Regions from separate parts of the Desemzia sp. C1 genome, predicted to be linked through region 3. Evidence: predicted binding sites of a transcription regulator. Region 3 holds the regulator's gene; each other region holds the start of a gene.
What was found. The regulator LexA, encoded in region 3, represses DNA repair genes until DNA is damaged. The targets are predictions, from matches to a motif close to CNAACANNTGTTNG.
Positions count from the first base shown of each region.

Region 1 (3,289 bases), 1.4 Mb from region 3:
ATGAGCTCGATCTGATATTCTTAAATTATCTGTACTGATTCCTCTTTCATGCAAATAAGCCAATTCTTTAATCAGAGCTTTAGGATTTACAACTACTCCGTTCCCTATGACGCTGATTTTTTTTGAAGAGAAAATTCCAGAAGGAATCAGATGAAGTTTATATGTTACTCCACCAAATACAATGGTGTGTCCTGCATTATCTCCACCTTGATAACGAGCAATTACTTCAGCATTTTCACTCAAAAAATCTGTGATTTTTCCTTTACCTTCATCGCCCCATTGCGTACCGACCACTACTACAGAAGACATATAAACACCTCATTCATATTTTTAAAAATCCTTTAGTAGTGTACCAAGAAAGAGACTACTATTCAATAAAAAACGAATATTAATATCTTTTTTATTGAAAAAACAGTTCAAAAGCGAACTATTTTCAATAAAACAATAATAAAAAAGCTTATAAACGAACGTGAGCGTTCATTTATAAGCTTTCGATTATTGCGGGATAGCATCTTCAGGATAATAAGATAAAGAAGAAAACTTATTATACTCTTTGATAAACAGTAACTTGACTGTTCCCCTTGCACCACTTCTGTTTTTTTCAATAATGACTTCAATAACATTATCTTCATCTGCTTCACTATTATCATCATCATTGTCTTGACCTTCTCGATCGTAATAATCATCACGGTAAAGAAAAGCAACAATATCCGCATCTTGTTCAATAGATCCTGATTCTCGAATATCACTTAAAACAGGTCTTTTATCTTGTCTTTGTTCTACACCACGAGACAATTGAGACAGCGCAATAACAGGAACCTTCAATTCTTTGGCTAATTTTTTCAATTGACGAGAGATCTCTGATACTTCTTGCTGACGGCTTTCTTTACCAGTCCCTTCAATCAATTGAAGGTAGTCAATTAAAATAAGCCCCAAGTTGCCTTTTTCTTGTTTTAATCGACGACATTTCGCTCTAATTTCCGCTACACGTATTCCTGGTGTATCGTCAATATAAATACTCGCTTTAGACAAACTACCCATGGCGATGATCAAACTTTGCCATTCTTCTTCTGTTAAGTTACCCGTTCTTAAATGACTGGCGTCTATGCTTCCTTCAGAACACAGCATACGGTTAACAAGAGACTCAGCACCCATCTCCAAACTGAAGATAGCTACTGTTTCATCTGTTTTAGTTCCAACGTTCTGTGCAATATTCAAAGCAAATGCCGTTTTACCAACGGCTGGTCTAGCTGCAAGAATGATCAATTCTTCTTTTTGCAGCCCGGCGGTCATCTTATCCAACAATTTATAACCAGTGGGTAACCCCGTGATTTCTTCATCGTTTTGATACAGTTGATCAATTTGAGCCACAGTAGAGTTCAAGATGTCTGAAATGGACAAAAAACCTGTCCTGCTTCGTCTTTCAGAAACTTCTAAGATACTTCGTTCAGCATCATCTAAAATCGAAGCAACCTCATCAGATTCTTCATATCCTTTAGCAACGATTTCCGTAGCGGTATGGATTAAATTCCGCAGAATAGACTTTTGTTCAACGATTTTTGCATAATACTCCATATTAGCTGCAGTAGGAACCGCAACCGCTAAATCTGCTAAGTAAGGGATTCCGCCCACATCTTCTAATTGATTTTTTGATTCTAGTGCGTTTGTTACCGTAACAATATCAATTGCTTCATTTTCATCGTTCAAATTCATCATCGCTTGAAAAATCAACTGATGTCCGCGTCTATAAAAGTCTTTTGCTTCAATAAACTCTAAAGCACCAACTAATGTATCCGCATCTAAAAAGATAGATCCTAGTACTGCTTGTTCAGCTTCAATACTCTGTGGTGGTAAACGATCTTGGAATGCTTCATTTGCCAAGTTTTTCTACTTCCTTTCAAACACATAAGAAATCGTATTTCCTATCCGATGTTTTCTGTCATTATTCTAACTCAAAAGAATTAAGAATACAATCCAATATAGCGAACACTTGTTCAGTTTTGTTTATAGTTTAATTATTTTGCCACAAGACAAACTAAGCTAGCCAAAATATAATTGGTTCTATAATTTTTAGTGTTGGTGAAGAAAAATCACTAGCACTCTTTTTTGGCAAAAAAATAGAGACATGTGGAGATTTTCGATAGAATGAAGTTACTACACAACCACTCTAAAGGAGAATCTCACATGTCCTACTCTCATTCTATAAGAACTTCACTGAATTTGAAAGATATAAACATTCAATTTGAAAAAGAATTTTGTAAAGATATTCAGCTAAAAGAGCGGTCTGCTAAAGCTTTCTATGCTACATTAACTTACACACCTGAACGGTGTCCCAACTGCGGCATGAAGAAAAAAGAGTACTCTATTATCAAACATGGGTATAAAGAATCGCGCATTACCTTAAACAGTCCGACTCACTACCCTACTTATTTGTTTTTGAAAAAACAACGTTTTTTCTGTAAGCAATGTGCGTCTACCTTTTCTGCGGAAACAGACGAAGTGGCTCGTCATTGTTTTATTTCAAAGCAAACAAAACAGTCCATTGCGATTGAAGCAGCGGATAAAATTTCTGAAAAAGATTTGGCTAAACGGCACCATGTTAGTGTTGCATCCACCTCGAGAATCTTGGAGTTGTTAGGAAACCACTATAAATTGAATACCGAATGGCTTCCTGAGAACCTTTGTTTTGATGAATTTAAATCGGTCTCTAAGAAGTTAAGCTTTATTTATATGGACGCTGAAACGCACCAAGTACTCGATGTTCTCCCTGATAGAAAACTGACAACCTTACGGCTGCATTTTGGAAGATATGCTTACAAAACTCGGTTAAAGGTTAAAACTATCGTTATTGATATGAATGCACCTTATTTTACTTTAATCAACGAACTCTTTCCCAAGGCAAAAATCATTATTGACCCGTTTCATTTAGTCCAGCTCATCAGTCGCTCGATGAATCAAACAAGAGTAGCCTTAATGAACTCTTACCGAACCTCTGATGGAGAAGAGATGAAAAAGTATCGTAAGCTAAAAAACTACTGGCCGCTCGTCTTAAAAAAAGAGAAAAATCTTCATTCCTTTGACTACACTTACCAACGCTTATTCAAAGGAATGAAAACACAACGAGGAATTGTCGATTACTTATTGGATTTAGGAGACACCTTTAAGGTGACCTATGACTTTTATCAACGCCTATTATACGCCTTTGATAAGCAAGACTACGCCATGTTTAATGATTGTTTAAAATCAGCTCCTAAAGGGCTCTCCTCTTATATGAAAACTAGTTTACGAA
Region 1 covers NZ_JAJIZP010000003.1:1,069,572-1,072,860, reverse strand. The annotation lists gene LMF32_RS05650 (adenylosuccinate synthase) at 1-309, opposite strand, end outside; gene dnaB (replicative DNA helicase) at 496-1,881, opposite strand; gene LMF32_RS05640 (ISL3 family transposase) at 2,185-3,289, shown strand, end outside.
Region 1: a site for LexA is predicted at 1,984-1,997, ahead of dnaB (replicative DNA helicase). Genes of this name have one in related genera too.

Region 2 (3,289 bases), 140 kb from region 3:
AGAAGAGTGGGATGCTACTTTTGGTAAAGTTTACGGTTCATTATTTGATGCTGGACTTCCATCTATCATGGTTGGACACATCTCATTACCTTCTTACGTACGTCACTTCAACCCTGAAGCAACAGTGCAAGAAGCAAACTTGCCAGCTACTCTGAGCAAATACATTTTGACAGACTTATTAAGAGATAAGATGGGATTCAGTGGCTTAGTCGTCACAGACGCTAGCCACATGGTTGCTTTAACAGGTGCTATGAAACGTAAAGACATGCTTCCAGCTTCTATTGCTGCGGGATCTGATTTATTCTTATTCTTCAACGATCCAGACGAAGACTTCCAATGGATGATGGATGGTTACAAAAACGGTGTAATCACTGAAGAACGTCTAAAAGAAGCGTTGACTCGCATTTTAGGAACAAAAGCTGCTTTAGGCTTGCACAAAAAAGCTAAAACAGAAATTTTGCCTTCTAAAGAAGAAGCAATGGCTAAAATTGGTCTTCCTGAAAACCAAAAATTGCAGAAGAAGTTGCTGATAAAGCAATCACTTTAGTCAAAAATAAAGAGAATATCTTCCCGATTTCTCCAGAAGACAAAAAACGGATATTGCTAGTAGACGTTAAGGGGACACAAGGTGGATTTGGTGCAATGATTGGCGAAAATGTTCGTCCATCTGCTAAAATGAAAGAATTACTTGAAGCAGAAGGTTTTGAAGTAAGTATTTGGGAAGCTGCTGAAGAAAAAATCATGAAAATGCCTGAAGAAGAAAGAAAAGCAGCATTAGCAAACGTATATGCTCAAAAACGTCCAATTGCTGAATTAACCGAAAACTATGATTTGATCATCAACTTGGCTATCGTTAATCCAAATACAGATCAACGTATCCAGTGGCCAGCTTCAAAAGGAACTCCAGATATTCCATTCTATGTACACGAAGTGCCAACGATCTTCGTTTCATTGCAATCACCATTCCATTTAGCTGATGTTCCACAAGTACAAACGTACATCAATGCTTATGATAACAAAGATTTCACAATGAAGGCTTTAGTAGATAAATTCTTAGGCCGTTCAGAATTCAAAGGTGTATCTCCAGTAGACGCATTTTGTGGATTCGAAGATACTCGTTACTAAACGATAAATCATTTAATGGAGCGCTTATGTGAGAGGCAACTCTCGCATAAGCGTTTTTTTACTTTTAATTTGAATGAAAAGAATTGATTCGAACATTTGTTTGAGGTAGGCTATAATAAGAGCACTAAATAGGATTAGGAGGTGAGGGGATTGGCACTTATTCCCAATGATCAACCAAAGAATGAGGGGAAAACGAATCCCAAAATCACAAAAATAGAAACTCAAAAACGTAAAGGACGCTACAACGTTTATTTAGATGGAGAGTATGCTTTTCCTATAGATGAATCAGTATTAGTGAACCATGTATTGTTTAAAGGAATGGAAATTTCAAAAGAGTTTCAAAAGCAGCTGGAGGAAGAAGATGATTTCAGCAAAGCTTTTTCTCGTGCCGTAAATTATTTGAGTTATTCATTGCGTTCAGAAAGAGAAGTCCGAGACGATTTGTTGAAGCATGAATTCTCGTTAGAAACAGCAGAAAAAGCTATCGAAAAACTAAAAACGATGAAGTACATTGATGATTTGACTTATGCAGAAAGTTATACAAGAACTGCGGCTAATCTAAATGGAAAAGGACCTTATACTATCCGCCAAGAATTGAAAAAGCGGGGAGTTCATGACACGATCATTGAACAAGCTTTAATGCAATATCCTTTAGAACAGCGAATCGAAAATGGAGTTGCTGCTGCGAATAAGGTGTTAAAAAGAACCAAACAGAGTTCTTCAAAAGAAACAGCAAATAAGGTTAGGCAAAATCTTATGCAAAAAGGTTTTAACAGTGATGAGATCACTGAAATTTTGACTCATATAGATACAGAAAAAGAAGAAGATGACGAATATGAAGCGTTGAAAAAACATGGAGAAAAAATTTGGCGGAAACAGTCTAAACTGACAGGCAGCAAAAAAATCCAAAAAGTGAAGACTAATTTATACCAAAAAGGGTTTGATGGTGAATTGATCACCCAATTTATTAACGAGAAGGAACTGGAAGAAGAATGAATGAAACGAGTATGACAACAGCAAAAGTAATCAATGGAATACAAATTTGGCCTCAAGAAAAAATCGAGCGTTTTCGAACAACTCTATTAAGCTGGTATGATATAGAAAAGCGTGATCTTCCGTGGAGAAAAAACAATGATCCGTATCGTATATGGGTATCGGAGATCATGTTACAGCAAACGCGAGTAGATACGGTTATCCCATATTATTTAAATTTTATGCGTACATTTCCCTCTATTGAAGCTCTCTCTCAAGCAGAAGAAGACACTTTATTGAAAACTTGGGAAGGACTGGGGTATTACTCCAGAGTCCGTAATCTGCAAAAAGCGGCTATTCAAATCATAGAAGAATACAATGGTGAAATGCCGCGTGATCCAAAAGAAATCATTAAATTGAAAGGAATCGGTCCATATACGACTGGAGCAATTGCTAGTATGGCTTTTGGATTGCCGGAGCCGGCTGTGGATGGAAATATCATGCGTATTTTAAGCCGCTTATTTGAAATTGATGCAGATATCGCGGTGCCGGCAAATCGTAAGCTGTTTGAAGAGATTTTAAGAGAGATCATTGATCCTTATAGACCAGGAGACTTCAATCAAGCTTTAATGGATTTAGGGGCTACTATTTGTACGCCGAAAAATTATCATCCTGAAAAAAGTCCTGTTAAAGAATTCAATCAATCTTATCTCAATGGCACATGGGAAAAATATCCGGTAAAAAGTAAAAAGAAAAAAGCCGAACCGGTTTATTATGCTGGAGTTGTTATCAGCAATCAAAAAGGAGAATTGTTGCTTGAAAAGCGCCCCAGTAATGGGTTGTTAGCCAGTATGTGGACTTTTCCTTTGTTAGAAGAAAGTCAGATGAGCCAGTTTTTCGCTAAAGGAAAATTTGTCTCGGCAAAAGAAGAAACATCTGATTATTCGGTCGATGAGTTGAATGATCAACTGGATCTTTTTTATGGAATAAAACCGATATTGATAAAAGAGCCGATTGCTGGAGAGACACACATTTTCAGTCATTTGAAATGGCATATGGCTATTTATTACGGAGAGCTCCCTAAAAATGATCTAATCGATTCTATTCCTGAACATTGTGCATGGGTGAAGCCAGAAGACTTTGATCAGTATACTTTTCCTGGTCCTCAAATGAAGATGTGGGCAGCGTATAA
Region 2 covers NZ_JAJIZP010000003.1:2,647,967-2,651,255, reverse strand. The annotation lists partial or broken gene LMF32_RS13240 (glycoside hydrolase family 3 N-terminal domain-containing protein) at 1-1,125, shown strand, start outside; gene recX (recombination regulator RecX) at 1,276-2,121, shown strand; gene mutY (A/G-specific adenine glycosylase) at 2,118-3,289, shown strand, end outside.
Region 2: a site for LexA is predicted at 1,215-1,228, ahead of recX (recombination regulator RecX). Genes of this name have one in related genera too.

Region 3 (3,289 bases):
GACTGCTTGTTTTACGAGAAGCTGCTGCTGCGTCTCCTTCTTCATATACAGGTAAATCTTTGTCCCATCCTTCTGGTAACTCGCCATTGAATCCAGCTTCAAATTGTTGAGCTAGTTCAGGGAATTCTTGACGATAAGCTTCGAATGCTTTATTCCATTTTTCTTCAGCTTCCGCACCAGGATCTACGATCATTTCTTCAAAACGAGCTTGTGCTTCCATTGGTACATAGAAGTCCTCGCCTTCCCATCCGTAAGCCTTTTTCGTTGCTTCAACGCCTTCGATACCTAATGGAGCACCATGGACTTTATGTGAACCAGCGCCCGGAGAACCGAAGCCGATAACAGTTTTCACTTCAATCAATGATGGTTGATCAGGATTAGCTTTTGCTTTCTCTATAGCTGCATTAACTTCTTCCAAATCGTTTCCATCTTTTACCAAGATGTGTTCCCATCCGTAAGCTTCAAATCGTTGACCAACGTTTTCTGTAAATGATTTAGATGTCGGTCCATCTAATGAGATGTCATTGGAATCATATAAAACGATCAATTTACCTAATTTAAGGTGTCCTGCTAAACTTGCTGCTTCAGCAGAAACACCTTCCATCAAGTCGCCATCACCGCATAAAGCGTAAGTATAATGGTCAACAATCGTATGATTTTCTTTATTGTAAGTAGCCGCTAAATGAGCTTCAGCCATCGCCATACCTACACTATTTGCGATACCTTGTCCAAGTGGACCAGTTGTAGCTTCAACACCATCAGTATAATGAACTTCAGGATGTCCTGGAGTGTTGCTTTCCCACTGACGGAAATTTTTCAAATCATCAATCGACACTTTGTATCCAGCTAAGTGAAGCATGCTGTATAACATCATAGAACCGTGTCCAGCAGAAAGAACAAAACGGTCACGATCTACCCAGTGAGAATTTTTAGGATTTGCTTTTAAATGTCTGCTCCATAAAACATATGTCATTGGTGCAGCACCCATTGGTAAACCAGGGTGTCCGGAGTTGGCTTTTTGCACTCCGTCAATACTTAACGTACGAATGGTATCTACAGCTAATTGATCTACTTTATCGAACAAAAAATATCATTCCTTTCAATTTTCAAACTAAATAAAATGCTTACATTACTTTTATATCATACCATTTTTTACACTTAAATGGTGAACTTTTTGCATTAAATTTATCTGCCGTGCAAACCTTTGTCTTTTTGAATTTTTTTCACTTTTTCAGGCGTTACATCATTTCCTTCTTCATCCATGACTTTCATACCTTCTATGTGGTTTCTCATACCGCCTCTAAAAGCTTCTAGATAAGCTTCACGTAATTGTTTTTGCTCTACTTGTTCTGACATGGTCAACCCTTCAGAAGTTTTAGATTTTTTTGCTAATTCATTGATTCGTTTGATTTGATCTTTTGGCAACATTTTATTCATCCTTTCTTTTACTTACCCAATATACCAAAAACACAGCTATATTTCAGCCTTTATTGTCCTATTTGTGTATGAAAAAGAGCTTTATAAAAACAATGCGCAGATTTTTTTGTCTTTTATTTCATTTCTTTGTTTAAAAGGCGAACGTTTGTTTGAAAAACGTTTCTATTTGTGCTATTCTATCAACAAGAGTAAATAAGAATTGAGGTGTATCCTATTATGAAAAAAACGCCAGCATCCAGACAACTAGAAGTACTGCAATATATTTATGAACAAGTAAAAGAAAAAGGCTTCCCGCCAACAGTTCGAGAAATAGGACAAGCCGTTTCATTGTCTTCAACATCAACAGTCCATGGACATTTATCTCGTTTGGAAAAAAATGGTTACATCCAACGTGACCCTAGTAAACCAAGAACAATCGAATTAACCGTTGAAGGATTGACTCAATTAGGAGTGGGAATGAATAAAATTCCGCTATTAGGAACGGTTACAGCCGGTGAACCTATTTTAGCTGTAGAAGAGGCAACAGACTTCTTCCCTATCCCTCCAAGCTTAGAATACGAAAATGGCGCATTGTTTATGTTGACCATTCGAGGAGAAAGCATGATCAATGCAGGTATTCTTGATGGAGACGAAGTGATCGTCAGAAAGCAGTCCAGTGCAGACAACGGAGACATCGTTATCGCAATGACTACTGAAGATGAAGCAACCTGCAAACGATTTTTCGTAGAGAAAGATCATTACAGACTTCAACCAGAAAACGATTCTATGAGCCCTATTCTATTGGATGAAGTAACCATTTTAGGAAAAGTGGTTGGTTTATACCGCAGCCATGTATCTTAATCCATTTTCTAAAAAAATTACCTCGAGAACTGTTTGAACAGCTCTCGAGGTTATTTTTTTGTTTTTATCTTAATATTCAGCAAGTGCTAAAATATCATAGCCTTTGATTTTATCGCGGCCTTTCAAGTCTTTCAATTCAACGATGAACGCTGTTCCTACAACTACTCCGCCTAATGACTCGATCAATTCAATAGTAGCAGCAATCGTTCCGCCTGTAGCCAATAAATCATCACACACTAAAACTTTTTGTCCAGGTCGAATGCTGTCTTTGTGTAATTGTAATGTATCTTGTCCATATTCTAAACCATAGTTCACTTCTACTGTTTCGCGAGGAAGTTTCCCTTTTTTTCTAGCAGGAGCAAATCCGATTCCTAGTTCATAAGCAACTGGGCATCCTACGATAAATCCACGTGCTTCAGGTCCAACAATCATTTCTACGCCTTTATCTTTAGCGTATTTCACGATTTCGTTAGTTGCGTAACGATAAGCTTCGCCATCCGCCATTAGTGGTGAGATATCTCTGAAGATGATTCCTTCTTCAGGAAAGTTTTCTACATCAGCAATATAATTTTTTAAATCCATTTTCGTTTGTCCTCCGTTCACTAGTCGAATAAGTATATTATTCGCCAGTGGATAATTGTTGCAATAGCCACTTATCTACTTCCCAGGAGTGACTATACACTAATTTTTCTTCTGCACTAATTCGTTGCAATTTCTTTTGATAAGTTAGGGCTTGAGTCAAATCTTTTTTCTCAGGGTTTTCGATTTGATTTAAAAGTCCATTGTCTATTTTAACAAATCCGACTTCAAAAAACACCTGTATAATGAAAATTAATCGATTTTCTTTGATATTTAATGTCTTCGCTAAAATTGACAGTTGATTTTTTACATCAATGTTTTGATGAGAACGAATAAACTTATACGTTTCAGCGAACTTTTCTCTACTCGGCATTCCTTCTAAATAGTCATTAGATGAACTATAAAAAGAATAGGAAATATTCTCCAGCTGATT
Region 3 covers NZ_JAJIZP010000003.1:2,507,531-2,510,819, forward strand. The annotation lists gene tkt (transketolase) at 1-1,084, opposite strand, end outside; gene LMF32_RS12530 (DUF896 family protein) at 1,186-1,428, opposite strand; gene lexA (transcriptional repressor LexA) at 1,654-2,277, shown strand; gene LMF32_RS12540 (adenine phosphoribosyltransferase) at 2,347-2,859, opposite strand; gene recJ (single-stranded-DNA-specific exonuclease RecJ) at 2,897-3,289, opposite strand, start outside.